Regions from separate parts of the Nitratireductor sp. PBL-C9 genome, predicted to be linked through region 1. Evidence: predicted binding sites of a transcription regulator. Region 1 holds the regulator's gene; the other holds the start of a gene.
What was found. Region 1 encodes LexA, which represses DNA repair genes until DNA is damaged. Its sites were predicted from a motif close to TGTTCNNNNTGTGTTCNG; they were not measured.

Region 2: a site for LexA is predicted at 3,873-3,890, ahead of ACRTG1_RS14250 (YifB family Mg chelatase-like AAA ATPase). Genes of this name have one in related genera too.

The regions. Positions count from the first base shown of each region.
Region 1 is NZ_JBPAXW010000012.1:2,116-9,599, forward strand. Features, by position in the region: gene ACRTG1_RS22005 (sodium:solute symporter family protein) at 1-408, opposite strand, end outside; gene ACRTG1_RS22010 (DUF4212 domain-containing protein) at 421-693, opposite strand; gene ACRTG1_RS22015 (hypothetical protein) at 732-1,508, shown strand; gene glnA (type I glutamate--ammonia ligase) at 1,572-2,981, opposite strand; gene ACRTG1_RS22025 (P-II family nitrogen regulator) at 3,050-3,388, opposite strand; gene ACRTG1_RS22030 (NAD(P)H-hydrate dehydratase) at 3,669-5,174, shown strand; gene lexA (transcriptional repressor LexA) at 5,267-5,989, opposite strand; gene ACRTG1_RS22040 (MarC family protein) at 6,076-6,708, opposite strand; gene gyrA (DNA gyrase subunit A) at 6,940-7,484, shown strand, end outside.
Region 2 is NZ_JBPAXW010000006.1:152,366-159,849, forward strand. Features, by position in the region: gene ACRTG1_RS14230 (amidase family protein) at 1-829, shown strand, start outside; gene ACRTG1_RS14235 (ArsR/SmtB family transcription factor) at 911-1,234, shown strand; gene ACRTG1_RS14240 (SRPBCC family protein) at 1,231-1,641, shown strand; gene ACRTG1_RS14245 (DUF1801 domain-containing protein) at 1,689-2,093, shown strand; gene ACRTG1_RS14250 (YifB family Mg chelatase-like AAA ATPase) at 2,244-3,779, opposite strand; gene gshB (glutathione synthase) at 3,998-4,945, opposite strand; gene ACRTG1_RS14260 (putative bifunctional diguanylate cyclase/phosphodiesterase) at 5,153-6,508, shown strand; gene ACRTG1_RS14265 (septal ring lytic transglycosylase RlpA family protein) at 6,547-6,903, opposite strand; gene ACRTG1_RS14270 (serine hydrolase domain-containing protein) at 7,051-7,484, shown strand, end outside.

The DNA of each region.
Region 1 (7,484 bases):
GCCGAACTTGCGCAGATAGGGCGCCATCAGCGAGTTGACGAGCACGTAACCGCCGGTCCAGCCGACGATGAAGGCCATGTAGCCATAACCGCCGAAATAGACACCGCCGGCCAGAGCCACGAAAGATGCGCCCGACATCCAGTCGGCCGCTGTCGCCATGCCGTTATAGACGGCAGGAACCTGTCGGCCGGCGACATAGTAGGCGTCGACCTCCATTGTGCGCGATAACCAGCCGATGAGAGCATAGATGCCGATGGTGAAGGCCACGAACAGAATGCCGATCGTGTCGGCGCCCACGCCGAATTGCTCCAACAGCGCCATCAAGAGGATGAATGCTAGAAAACCGCCGGTGTAGAGCGTGTACACCCGGCCGATATTATCAATGAACCGTCCCTGTAATAAGGCCATGCCGGTTCCTCCCTATTCGTCTTCTTCGCCGAAGCCGAACTCGTCATCGATTGCATCCTGGCGCCAGTTCTGCACCCAGATGATGATGACAAAGGCCAGCAGAGAACCCTGGGCGATCATGTAGTAACCGAGTGGGAAGCCCAGGAACGTGTATTGATCCAGCGTCGAAACCATGGCTGGCACGACAAGCGCGAAGAATGCCCAGAGCGTCAGAACCACAATCGTCAGATTTCTGGTCTTTGCCCAGTAGCGATCCCTCACATCATCTGCGTTATTAGCGGACATGGTGTCCTCCTCCCTAAAAACGTCAGCGACGAAAGTCGTTGGATGTCACCATTGCGGTTCTGTGGAATTGGAATCACAATGGAATGCCTCAAGCATTGGGCATCTCAAGTTCAATGAAAATCGAGACATTGGTCGTATGTAACGGGAAGCACGCAATGGGTGTTGAGTGGTCGAAAGGCATTTTATTCTTGCGGGAAGCCGCAGCACGTATGCGTTTCCGGCGTGAAAATACAGCGATCAATACTGTCGGGATCATGTGCGACTTTGTTTGCACACGTTCATCTTTCGTCGCACAGAAGAAGCTCTATGGATACCTGAAGGCGCGCATGGGCACGCGCTATCCATCCATGTTCGAGGATGATGTCTTTGTTGAATCCATCAACATCGCCAAGCTGCATGTGTTTGCCGCCTGTCTCTCGGATCTGACGGTTCATGCCGTTGCCAGGGTGGCCTCTGGCGGCGCGCTGGAGGGGGAAGAGGCACGCACGCTGGCGCTTCATTGCCACGAGGCCGGACTTGCGGACAATGGCGATGTGCTGCCCGATGCCGGTACGGTGGAGGCCTGGCGCAGCGCTTTCGTGAAGCGTATTGCGGATGTTCACTGGCAGAATGCGGCGCTGGCCGCCGATTGCTTTACCGAAAGCCCAAAGGCGCTCTTCAAATGGGCGCCGATTGCTGACGAACTCAAGCGGTATGACCGTGAGATCGTGGAGAACTCGATCCGTTTCGCCTTCGGTGAAGTGACGCGCTCGTTCCGCGAACGCGCAGAGCTTCCTGAACTGGCGCAGGAATGGCGGGCGCAGTCGGTCACTTGAGCACGCCGCAATAAAAAAGGGCCCCGTCCGAAGACGGAGCCCTGATCGCCCCAACAGTAGCGATCAAACGGAATAGTACATGTCGAACTCGACCGGGTGCGGCGTCATCTCGTAACGCAGCACTTCCGACATCTTCAGCTCGATATAGGCGTCGATCTGATCGTCGTCGAACACGCCGCCGGCCTTCAGGAAGCCGCGGTCCTTGTCGAGCGCCATGAGTGCTTCGCGCAGCGAACCGCAGACGGTCGGCACCTTCTTGAGCTCCTTCGGCGGCAGGTCGTAGAGATCCTTGTCCATGGCCTGGCCAGGATGGATCTTGTTCTTGATGCCGTCGAGGCCGGCCATCAGCAGCGCTGCGAATGCGAGGTAGGGGTTTGCGCCCGGATCGGGGAAGCGAACCTCGACGCGCTTTGCCTTCGGCGAGGAGCCGAACGGAATGCGGCAGGATGCCGAACGGTTGCGCGCCGAATAGGCGAGCAGGACCGGGGCTTCAAAACCGGGCACAAGACGCTTGTAGGAGTTGGTGATCGGGTTGGTGAAGGCGTTGATCGCCTTGGCGTGCTTGATGACGCCGCCGATATAGTAGAGGCAGCTCTCGGACAGACCGGCATATTCATTGCCGGCAAAGGTCGGCTTGCCGTCTTTCCAGATCGACTGGTGGACGTGCATGCCCGATCCGTTGTCGCCATAGATCGGCTTCGGCATGAAGGTTGCGGTCTTGCCATAGGCATTGGCGACCTGGTGAACGCCGTATTTGAACTTCTGAACGCTGTCGGCGCTCTTCAGGAGCGTCTCGAACTTGATGCCGAGTTCGTGCTGCGCAGCACCCACCTCGTGGTGGTGCTTTTCAACGATCACGCCCATTTCGGACAGGACCGTGAGCATCTCGGAGCGCATGTCCTGCGCGGAGTCGATCGGCGGAACCGGGAAATAGCCGCCCTTCATGCGCGGACGGTGACCCAGATTGCCGGTCTCGTAGTCGGCGTCGTCGTTGGACGGCAGTTCGCTGCAGTCGAGCTTGAAGCCGGTGTTGTAGGGATCGGCCTTGTACTTCACGTCGTCAAAGACGAAGAATTCCGGCTCCGGGCCCACATAGACGGTGTCGCCAAAGCCTTCGGCCTTGAGGAAGGCTTCTGCCTTCTTGGCGGTGCCGCGCGGGTCACGGTTGTAGGCCTCGCCGGAGATCGGGTCGAGAATGTCGCAGACGATGGCCATCGTGGACTGGGCGAAGAACGGGTCCATATGCGCCGTGTCGGGCTCCGGCATCAGAACCATGTCGGACTCGTTGATCGCCTTCCAGCCGGCAATGGACGAGCCGTCGAACATGACGCCATCGGCGAACATGTCCTCATCCACGGCCGTGACATCCATCGTGACATGGTGAAGCTTGCCTCTTGGATCCGTGAAGCGAAGATCGACGAACTTTACGTCGTTTTCCTTGATCTGCTTCATGATGTCTTGTGCTGTGGTCATATTCGCTTTCCTGTTTGCGATGAGCTTGCCTGATGATCCGGACCGGGTCCGGGAACTGGTGGTTGGGGTCAGACTGCGTCTGCGCCGGTCTCGCCGGTGCGGATGCGGATGACCTCTTCAACATTGGTGACGAAGATCTTGCCGTCGCCGATGCGGCCTGTCTGGGCTGCCTTGCGGATCGCCTCGATGGCGGCGTCGACGGTTTCGTCCGGCAGGACGACCTCGATCTTCACCTTGGGGAGGAAGTCGACGACATATTCCGCCCCGCGATAGAGCTCGGTGTGGCCTTTCTGGCGTCCGAAACCCTTCGCCTCGATGACGGTGATGCCCTGAAGGCCGATTTCCTGAAGGGCCTCCTTCACCTCATCGAGCTTGAAGGGTTTGATGATCGCTTCGACCTTTTTCATGCCTCGGTGGCCTCCAAATGGGTTCGGGGACGGATGGTCCGCATCCCTTATTGCTCCGGTTCGGTTGAAGCACGAAACATGCCAACTCGTGACAGAGCCTTGCATGTTGCGTGCCAAACGCTGCATTCTGCGTTTGAGAATTGGCGCGACGCGGTTTTCTCCGGCTTTGGCATGCTAGGCGAGCGCCCCCGGATAGCAAGATGGGAACCATGCGGTGCGGTTCGCAGTTTGAGACTTGCTTAAAAAATATGCAATGAGCCGAAGAAAGCGGCAGCTTGTTATGCGTATGGTTGTTCTGACACCTGAAGAAATGGGCAATGTGGATCGCGCGGCCATCGCAGCCGGCCCTCATGACGGGTACGGGCTGATGCGCAATGCCGGCGCGGCGGTGGCTGATCTTATCCTCGAGCGGTTTTCCGGCGCTGCTGGCGTCGCGGTTCTCTGCGGACCGGGCAACAATGGCGGTGACGGCTATGTCATTGCGCGGCTTCTGGCCGAGCGCGGCGTCAATGTTCGCCTGTTCGCCGATGCTGCGCCGCGGGAAGACAGCGATGCCGCCAGGGCGCGCGAGGACTGTTTTGTAACGCCCGAGGCTTTGGCCGATTTTCGCCCCGAAGCCGGCTGGCTGGTGGTTGACGCGCTCTATGGCGCCGGGCTTTCAAAGCCAATCGCGGGCATCGAGGCCGAACTCATCGAGCGGGTTGCGGCTGCGGGCGTCCCGGTGGTTGCCGTCGATCTTCCGTCCGGTCTTTCGGGTCTCACGGGCAAGCCCCTCGGCAGCTGCTTCAATGCGGACCTGACCGTCACGTTTTTCCGCAAAAAGCCGGGGCATCTGCTCATGCCCGGTCGACGCCTGTGTGGCGAGCTGGTCGTGGCCGATATCGGCATTGCCGAGACGGCGCTTGCATCAATGGATATCGCCCTCTGGGAGAATGGTCCGGCGCTCTGGCGCGACGCCGTGCCGGCGGTGGAGATCGATGCGCACAAATATGTGCGTGGTCATGTGGCGGTTGTTTCGGGCGGTGGCGCATCCACTGGTGCTGCGCGGCTTGCCGCGCGTGGCGCGGCGCGCGCCGGGGCAGGGGCCGTGACGGTGCTTTCGCCTGCAAACGCCCTGTCGGTGAACGCGATGCACCTGACCTCAATCATGCTGCGCAAGGCGGAGGCAGTGGATGAACTCATCGCCTTCCTCGATGAGCGAAAACCGACAGCCGCTGTTCTCGGCCCGGCAGCCGGCACAGGCGAGCGCACGCGCAGCTTCGCGCTGGGTTTTCTGGAGCGCGATGAAGGGCTGAAAGGGCTGGTGCTGGATGCCGACGCCATCACCGCCTTTGCCGATGCGCCCGATACGCTCTTCGAGGCCGTGAGAAGCTCCGCCTTAGCGACCGTGCTGACGCCGCATGACGGTGAATTCGCGCGCCTCTTCGGCGATCTCGCGGCTGACGCTTCCATGTCCAAGGTGGAGCGTGCGCGCGCAGCGGCAGAGCGCTCAGGAGCGGTGATCATCCTGAAGGGGGCGGACACGGTCGTCGCCTGCCCGGACGGGCGCGCCGCGATCAACACCAACGGATCGCGTTTCCTGGCGACGGCGGGCTCTGGCGATGTTCTGTGCGGGATTGTGGCCAGCCTTCTGGCGCAGGGCATGCCGGTCTTCGAAGCGGCATCGGCCGGCGTGTGGCTGCATGCAGAGGCTGGCGGGATGTTTGGCCGGGGCCTGATTGCGGAAGACCTCCCCGAGATGCTTCCGCATGTCTTCCAGGCGCTCTTCCCGGACGATGTTGGCTGAACCGACGCGGAGCTTGAAAAGAGCGCGCATTCTGGATGCCGGATGGCATCGGAGCCGGGGCATGCCTGAAGCCGCCCCGGATAGTCTTAAACTCAGTAGCGGCGCATCAGGCCGACGAGGCGACCCTGCACCTTGACGCGGTCGGGGCCGAAGATACGGGTTTCGTAAGCCGGATTGGCGGCTTCAAGGGCAATCGATGCGCCCTTGCGGCGGAAGCGCTTCAGCGTTGCCTCTTCCTGATCCACCAGCGCCACGACGATCTCGCCGGGATTGGCGGTCTGCGTCTCGCGGATGATCACCGTGTCGCCATCGAAAATGCCCGCATCGATCATCGAGTCGCCCTTGACCTCAAGCGCGTAGTGATCGCCACCGGTAAGCATGTCCGGCGGAACCGCGATGGAATGGGTCTGGTGCTGAATGGCGTCGATGGGGACACCGGCAGCGATGCGGCCCATCACAGGCACGGAAACGACGCCGGAAAGCGCGTCATCATTGCTGGCGGCAGGCTTGGAGGCCGCTGGCGCGGGCGTCTTGCCGAGGCTGCCCTCGATGACGCTTGGCGAAAAGCCGCGCGCGGCGGAATTGAGGCCCGGCGCGATGGAATCGGGAAGCCGCAGAACCTCCAGCGCACGCGCCCTGTTCGGGAGCCGGCGAATGAAGCCGCGCTCCTCCAGAGCCGTGATCAGCCGGTGAATGCCGGACTTGGAGGCGAGGTCGAGCGCCTCCTTCATTTCATCGAAGGAGGGCGGGATTCCGGTCTCCTTCAGTCGTTCATGGATGAACAGAAGAAGTTCGTGCTGCTTGCGGGTCAGCATGGGCGCCACCGAGAATCAGTTAAAAACAAAACCAGAACATACTCTATATGTTCCAGTTGTGTTCCGCAACCGTCCGGTTGCAGCGCCTATGGCGCAGCGAAAAGCGCCTTGGCTCCGTCTGCCACGAACTGGACCGCGAGGGCTGCCAGAATGACGCCCAGGAGGCGCGTCAGGATGGAGCGTCCCGTTTCGCCCAGAAAGCGGTCCACGCGCTCCGCCAGCGTGAAAACGGCATAGGTGAGGAGGATCGTTCCAAGCAGGATGCCGAGCAGCGCGATGGTGCCAAGAATCGAATTGAACTCGCCCGAAAGAAGCACGGTGGCCGAGATGGCGCCGGGACCCGCGATCAGCGGAATGGCCAGCGGGAAGGCGGCGATGTTGCGGATCATGTCGCGCGTGATCGCGCGCTCGGCACTCTTTTCGTGGCGCTCCTGGCGGCGCTCGAAGATCATCTCGAAGGCGATGAAGAACAGAAGCAGGCCGCCTGCCACACGGAAGGCGGGAAGCGTGATGCCGAACACGGCCAGAATGGCGCTGCCAGCGACGCCGAACAGGGCCAGAACGGCGAATCCGATGATGGCTGCGCGCACGGCCACCTGATTGCGCTCCGAGCGGTTCATGCCCGCTGTCAGCGCCAGAAAGAGCGGCGCAAGCCCTGGCGGATCGACGGTTACCAGCAATGTGACGAAGGCGTTGAAAACGGTATCGTAACCAGGCATCGGGTTCTCCTTGCGGCCTCTCTAGCCCAGCTTGGATGCGAGGGAAAAGCCCTCATTCTTCACGCAGGCTCGCTTCCTGCGGCAATTTGTCAAGGCGCTCATCCCCAGGAGGTTCGTATGCGCCTGAAATTGCGTTGGATTTCCGTCATCAAAAACGGATGCTCAATTGGAGAATCGCTGACGGCTCATATATAAAGAGTATGTGATTCCTCATTAAGAATGTGACACGTTTTGACTGACCAGACGACGCCGAACGGATCGGGCGAGCCCGACGAAATCGAGCCGATTTCCATTGTCGAGGAGATGCAGCGCTCTTATCTCGATTATGCGATGAGCGTGATCGTGAGCCGCGCCCTGCCGGATGCACGCGATGGTCTGAAGCCGGTGCATCGGCGCATTCTCTATGCATCCCATGAGAGCGGTTACCACTGGAACCGCAAATATGTGAAATCGGCCCGCCCCGTTGCCGACGTGATGGGTAAATACCACCCGCACGGCGATGCCGCCATCTACGACGCCTTGGTGCGTATGGCGCAGAACTGGTCCATGCGCCTGCCGCTGGTCGACGGGCAGGGCAATTTCGGCTCCATCGACGGCGATCCGCCGGCGGCAATGCGTTACACCGAGTCGCGTCTCACCAAGGGCGCGCATGAGCTTCTGGAAGACATCGACAAGGACACGGTCGATTTTCAGGACACCTATGACGGCTCCTCCAGCGAGCCGCGCGTGCTTCCGGCGCGCTATCCGAACCTTCTGGTCAATGGTTCGGGTGGTAT
Region 2 (7,484 bases), on a different contig from region 1:
TTCGCTCGGCACGGATTCGGGCGGCTCGATCCGCGTCCCGGCAAGCCTGTGCGGTCTGTGGGGCCTGCGCCCCTCGCTGCACCGGGTTTCGGAGGCCGGCGTCCTGCCCTTCATGCCGAGCGTCAGCACGGTGGGCGTGGTGGCAAACAGCCTTGCAACGCTCGACAGCGCCGCGCGCGTGCTCCTGCGCAGCGGCAAGGCCAAGCAGCAGAAGCTGGAGCGTATCATCGTCCTGACGGACGCGGTGGAGATCGCCGACGCGGCCGTGCAGCAGCAGGTGAAGGCCGCGCTGAAGGCGATTGCCGCGAAAACCGGCATCGCGCCGGAGCCCATGCGCTTTGCGGAACTGATCGGCGCAGTTGCGCCCCTGAGCGACTGCAATCTGAAGGCGCTGCGCGACCTGCAGACGGCGGAGTTCCAGAGCACGGTTGCGAACTGGATCGAGACCGAGAAGCCGGAACTCGGCTTCACCTTCTCCATGGCCTACGGCAATGTGACCGCCTTCGACCGGATCGCCGCGCTCGAAAGCATCAAACATTGCGAATGGCTCTTCCAGGCGATCAACGCAGCCCTCACCCCCGGCACGGTGGTCTGCTTTCCCACGACGCCGGTGATCGCGCCGCTGAAGGGCTCCCTGACGACAATGGAAGCGGTGATCGATTTCTACGACCGGACCATGACCCTCACCGCATTCTCCGGCGTGGCGCGGCTTCCCGAGATCTCGGCCCCGATCATGACGGTCGATGACTGTCCGGTGGGGCTTTCCTTTGCTGGCGCGCATTATCAGGATGAATTCCTGCTCGATGCGGTGAGGCAGATGGCCGGCTGACACACAGCACAGCCCCGACATTGACAAATCCATAACTACAGGGTTATTCATTAAACAATAACCCTGTAGTTATGTGTAACGATGCAGCCGACCCGCGATACCCTCTTCCGAACATTGGCCGACCCCACACGCCGCACCATCTTCGAGCGGCTGTGCCGCGATGGCGATCTGACGGTCACCGCCCTCACCGCCGGGGCCGGGGTATCGCAGCCCGCCGTTTCCAAGCATCTTGGCGTGTTGAAGCGCGCCGGGCTGGTGCATGACCGGCAAAGCGGCCGACAGACTTTTTACAGCGCCGACCCGGTTGCGCTGGCCCCGCTCCTCGACTGGACGCGTGAGATGGCCGGCTTCTGGGAGAACCGGTTCGATGATCTGGAAGATCTTCTCGACAGGATGGATCAATGAACGACGCAACAGCCGAAACGCTCTGTGTGGTGGTGGAGCGCGCGCTTTCGCATCCGCCGGAAAAGGTCTGGCGGGCGCTCACCCAGCCGCACCTGATCGCCGAATGGCTGATGAAGAACGATTTCGCACCCCGCGTCGGACACCGCTTCAGCCTGACCGCAGACTGGGGTGGCGTTGACTGCGTGGTGGAAGAGGCCGAACCGTACCGAACGCTTTCCTACGCCTGGGACACAAAGGATCTGCGCAGCACTGTCACATGGACGCTGACGCCGACGGCGGGCGGCACATTGCTGCGCATGGAGCAGGAGGGCTTTCTGCCAGAACAGAAGCCCTACCATCGCGGCGCAAGCGCTGCATGGCCGCGCTTCATCGCGGAGCTCGAAAGGGTTCTTGAACGCCTCGACTGAGCATCGAAAGCAGACACGCACAAGAAAGAACAATCGGAGATCGCCCCATGAGCGCAACCGACACCGGCAAAACCCCGTCAGAACAGATCGATGCACGCATTGCGGAACTGAATGACTGGCGCGGCGAAACCCTCGCCCACCTTCGGCAACTGGTCCAGGAGGCCCTGCCGCAAGTGACGGAAGAATGGAAATGGCGTGGCGTTCCCGTCTGGTATCAGGACGGCATGCTGTGCACCGGAGAGACCTACAAGAAGGCCGTGAAAATGACCTTCGCCAAAGGCGCGAAGCTGGACGACCCGTCCGGCCTTTTCAACGCCAGCCTCGAAGGCAACACCCGCCGCGCCATCGACTTTCACGAAGGCGATGCGATTGATGAAGACGCGCTCAAGGCCCTTCTGAAGGCCGCAGCCGAACTGAATGCATCGACAGGCCACAAGAAGCACGCCGGCTAACCGCCTTGCCCTCCCTTGGGACCCCGGGGCACACACACCCACACCCGCGATGCACCGCCAGTCAAGACAATTACCCGGCAAACCACCGGCCACCACGCGCCTCCGCACCGCCTCATCGAACACCGGACAGGCAAACGAAACGGCAGAGCGTCACGCCGCCTCTGCGCGCACCGTGCCGGCCACGCGATAGGAGATTGCCTCGGCCAGATGGGTTCGCGTCACATCGCCGGCGCCATCCAGATCGGCCAGCGTGCGCGCGACCTTGAGAACCCGGTGATACGCGCGCGCGGAAAAGCCGAGCTTCTCGCTGGCCTCCCGAATGAGCGCCGTGCATGGCGCATCAAGCGTCACCACATCCTCGATCATTGCGGCCGAGCAGGAGGCATTGGTCGTCCACGCAGGCAGGCCCAGCGCCGTATATCGCTCCTGTTGCATGGCGCGTGCCCAGCTGACGCGCTCCGCAACCACCGCACTGGGCTCCGAACGCCCGCCCCCGCCGATAAGATCGCTCGCGGAGACGGCGGGAACATCGACCCGAAGATCGATACGGTCGAGCAGCGGCCCCGAAATGCGCGCCTGATAATCAGTCTGGCAGCGCGGGCCGCGCCGGCAGCGATGCCCCGGCTCCCCGGCCATGCCGCAACGGCACGGGTTCATGGCCGCAACAAGCTGAATACGCGCCGGATAGCTGACCCGGTGATTTGCGCGCGCGATCACGCATTCGGCGGTTTCCAGCGGCTGGCGCAGCGAATCCAGAACCTGCGGTGAAAACTCCGGCAACTCGTCCAGAAACAGAACCCCGTGATGCGCCAGCGAAGCCTCGCCGGGACGCGCCTTCAATCCGCCGCCCACGATGGCCGCCATTGAGGCCGAGTGATGCGGCGCGCGAAACGGACGCTGATCAGTGAGTTTGCCCTCCGCCAGTTCCCCGGCAATGGAAGCGATCATGGAGACTTCCAGCAATTCGCGCGGAGACAGGGGCGGCAGAATGGATGGCAGGCGCTGCGCCAGCATCGACTTGCCTGCCCCGGGCGGACCATTCATCAGAAGATTGTGCCCGCCAGCGGCTGCCACCTCCAGAACCCGCTTGGCCCCCTCCTGCCCTTTGATGTCGGCAAGATCCGGCAATCTGACCGGCGGCGGCCCGAGAGCCGGCTCCGGGCGGCTCATCACCTGGCTACCCTTGAAATGATTGGCGAGCGCGATGAGGCTGCGCGGCGCGAGAATGTCGAGATCCGCGCTGGCCCACGCGGCCTCCGCGCCGCAGGCATGCGGGCAGATCAGGCCGCGCCCCATCGCATTCGCCCCGATGGCCGCCGGCAGAACACCGTTCACCGCCGCCACCGTGCCATCGAGAGAAAGTTCTCCAAGCACGACATAGCCAGCTAATGAATCGCCGGGAATCGCGCCGAGAGCGGCCATGAGACCCAGCGCAATCGGCAAATCGTAATGGCTGCCCTCTTTGGGCAGGTCCGCAGGTGCGAGGTTGATCGTCACCTTCTTGGGCGGCATGGAAAGGCCCGACGCATGAAGCGCCGCCTGCACCCGCTCCCGGCTTTCCGCGACGGCCTTGTCGGCCAGCCCGACGATCTGCATCCCCATCTTGCCGGGAGCCACCATCACCTGCACCTCGACAGGCACAGCCTCCACGCCCTGAAATGCCACAGTGCTCACATGCGAAACCATGTGCTCTCCCCCTGCGCACGCCCGGCATTGCAGCCAGAACACGAGTTCCAATCCCCTTGCAACCGCATTGAAGCAGCTTCAGGCGATCAGATCAAGAACATTGAGAGAACAACCTAGCGCAAAGGTTGTCGGCAGGTTGCAGAGAGTTGTGCCGGGAGAACAGATCGGGGCGAGCGCAAACGCGGCCCGCCCCTTAAACCTTCTGCATGATGCAGCGCTCAGACTGCGGCGCAGCGCGCCTCGACGGCATCCCAGAACAGTGCGGCAATATCCGCGCCGCCGAATTTCTTGACCTCGCGGAGGCCCGTCGGAGAGGTCACATTGATCTCCGTCAGCCAGTCGCCGATGACATCGATACCAACCAGCGTGAAACCGCGCTCGCGCAGCGACGGCCCGATGCGCTCGCAGATCTCGCGCTCGCGATCCGTCAGTTCCGCATGTTCGGCGCGACCGCCCACATGCATGTTGGAGCGCGAATCGTGCTCGGCCGGCACACGGTTGATGGCGCCAACCGGCTCACCCTCAATGAGGATGATGCGCTTGTCGCCGCCACGCACCTCTTTCAGGTAGCGCTGCACGATGAAGGGCTCGCGGAACGCTTCCATGAACATTTCCAGAAGCGAGGCCAGATTGCGGTCTCCCTCCTTGAGGTGGAAGATACCGGCGCCGCCATTGCCGTAGAGCGGCTTGACGATGATGTCGCCATGCTTCCTGCGGAAATCATCGACCTCGCGCGGATCGCGGGTGATCAGCGTTTCCGGCATCAGGTCGGCGAATTCCGTCACGAAGATCTTTTCCGGGCTGTTGCGCACCCAGGCCGGATCATTGACCACGAGCGTCTTCGGGTGAATGCGCTCCAGAATATGCGTCGTGGTGATGTAATTCATGTCGAAGGGCGGATCCTGGCGCAGAAGCACCACATCCAGCTCCGAAAGGTCCGTGCGCTGCGGCTCGCCGAGCGTGAAGTGGTTGCCCTCCTCATCGCGCACCTCAAGCGTCTCGGCCCAGGCGATGACCTTGCCATCGGCCATGGAGAGACGATCCGGCGTGTAGTGCCAGAGCGCATGGCCCCGCCTCTGCGCTTCCAGAGCGAGCGCGAAGCTGGTGTCGCCGGCAATCGAAATGGTGGAGATATGGTCCATCTGGACCGCGACTTTCAGGGACATGGAAAGAGCTCCGGAGGGGACTGTTGTGCGGCAGATGACGGCCCGCGCATGCTTCTGTCAAGCTGTGGATGCCGCACAGACGTCACGCCGCGCCGTCGATGAACAAAAGACTGTTCACGATAACGTTATATTGGATACGATTCATAAACACTTTGCGTCCACTGTTCGGCGCATCGAGAACAAGATCGCCCGCATAACGGAGTTTCGATGCAGCCGGCGCCCGCACAAGCACGGACGATAACGGCGGACCAGTCCGACTTTGCCTTCACCGATGCGTTGACGGGCCTCGGAAACATGCGCCGATTCTTCGACAAGATCGACCGGCTGATCGAGGAACGCGCGGACGACCCCGCTCCTTTCGCCATCGGCGTACTGGATCTCGATGGCTTCAAGCCGATCAACGACCTTTTTGGCCGCGCCGCGGGCGATGAAATCCTGCAGCAGGTGGCCATGCGGCTGCGCGCCGCGATGGATACGCACTCCACGGTCACCCGCATCGGCGCAGACGAATTCGCCTTTCTGTTTCCACTGGTCTTCAGCGAGGAGGCCGCCCGCGAGAAGACACGGCTTCTGATCGAAATTCTCTCTGCCCCCTATGATGTCGGCCACCGCACCGCGCGGCTTTCGGCGTCTGCCGGCTGCTCCCTCTATTATTCCGAGGAAGAGACAGGCGAGGTTCTGCTCAACAAGGCGGAAACCGCGCTCTATCAGGCCAAGCGCACGGGGCGCGGCGCAGTCGTGGTCTACACCCGCGAGATGGAAGAGGCCGCCAAGCGCGTAACCCATATCGAGCAGGCCCTGCGCCGGGCGGTCGCCGCCGGCGAGGTGGAGCCGCATTTCCAGCCGATCGTCGATCTGGAAACCCGCCGCACGGTGGGCTTCGAGACGCTGGCGCGCTGGACCGACCGGGATCTGGGACCGGTTTCGCCGGGCATCTTCATTCCCATCGCCGAAGAACGCGGCATCATCGGCCCGTTATCGCAGCTGGTGCTGCGCAAGGCCACGGAAGCCGCACGCGACTGGCCGGAGGATCTGTTCCTCTCGTTCAACCTGTCGCCGTCTCAACTGGTCGATCACAATACCGGCCTGCAGATTCTCTCCATTCTCGAACAGACGGGCTTCGATCCGCGCCGGCTGGAGATCGAGATCACCGAAACGGGCCTGATGAACGACCCGGCATCCGCACAGCGCATCGTTGAGGATCTGCGGCGGGTTGGCATTCGCGTTTCGCTGGATGATTTCGGCACCGGACAGTCGAGCCTTGGCCGGCTGCGCGAGTTCCATTTCGACAAGCTCAAGATCGACCGCGCCTTCGTCGCCTCGATCCTGGAAGACCGGCCGTCCGAACACATCATCCGCGCCATTCTCGCCATGTGCGAGGGGCTTGGCATGGAGGTGGTTGCCGAAGGCATCGAAGCCGAGGCACAGGCCGAGCGCCTCACGCAGTTTGGCTGCGCGGGCGGGCAGGGCTATCTCTTCGGGCGTCCCTGCAATGCCGACGCCACGCTTGGCTATCTCCACCATACGGGCGAACAGAAAACACTGCAGCGCGCGAGCAGCTAACCCGCCTTCCGGCTCGCTTGCCAGCTTGGGGCCTGACCCTAGCGCTTTTCCAGACAGACCCTGGTGTGGCCGGCGCGAATGAAGCCGAGCTTCGCTGCAGCAGCCTTTGACAGATCGAGAATGCGGCCACGCGCAAAGGGGCCGCGATCATTGATCCGCACGACCACGCTGCGGCCATTGCGCTCGTTGGTTACACGCAGTTTCGTGCCGAAGGGCAGGGTGCGGTGCGCTGCGGTCATCGCAGCCGGGTTCATCCGCTCGCCTGAAGCCGTCTTCGACGTAAGCGCGTACCATGACGCGCTGCCGCACTGTGCTGACGCCGGTGCGGACAACACCGCAACGAACAAAGCGGCTGCCGGCGCGATCATCGCGCCGCGGGAAAGTCGCCTATGCATTATCAGTTTCCTGGAGTTGACGTAGCGGCCGCATAGCGGCGAAATGAGGCGACGTAGCGGCAGCTGCCGCCACGGCATGAAATTGCGACGCAGGATGGGCCGTTCTCGGGCTTTTCTGCTTCGCCTATGCCCTTGAGGGAGGCTTCCTTGACCGACACGCCGCGCACTCTTCGCTCCACCCGCAGGCTTGTCGGCCTTACAGGGCTTGCCGGCCTGCTCCTGGCTTCCACGCCGCTTGCAGCACAGGAAACCGGTCCAGGGGCAGACGCCGTGCAGAAGATCGCGCTCGACGCCTTCGACGCCATGAAGCTCAACGCGCTTCTTCTGGAGGTGCGGATTGATGGCGAGCCGCTCATCACGCTTGCCCATGGCGAAGCGATGCCGGGCGTGCCGCTCACCACGGACGGGCACTTTCGCAATGGCGCGGTTGCGCTCACCTATGTTGCGGCAGTGGCGCTGCGGCTTGCGGAGGAGGGGCGCTTCGACCTCGACCGCCCCATTGCAGAATGGATGCCCGACCTGCCCGCCGCCGACACGGCGACGCCCCGCATGCTGCTTAACATGACGGCGGGCTACCCCGA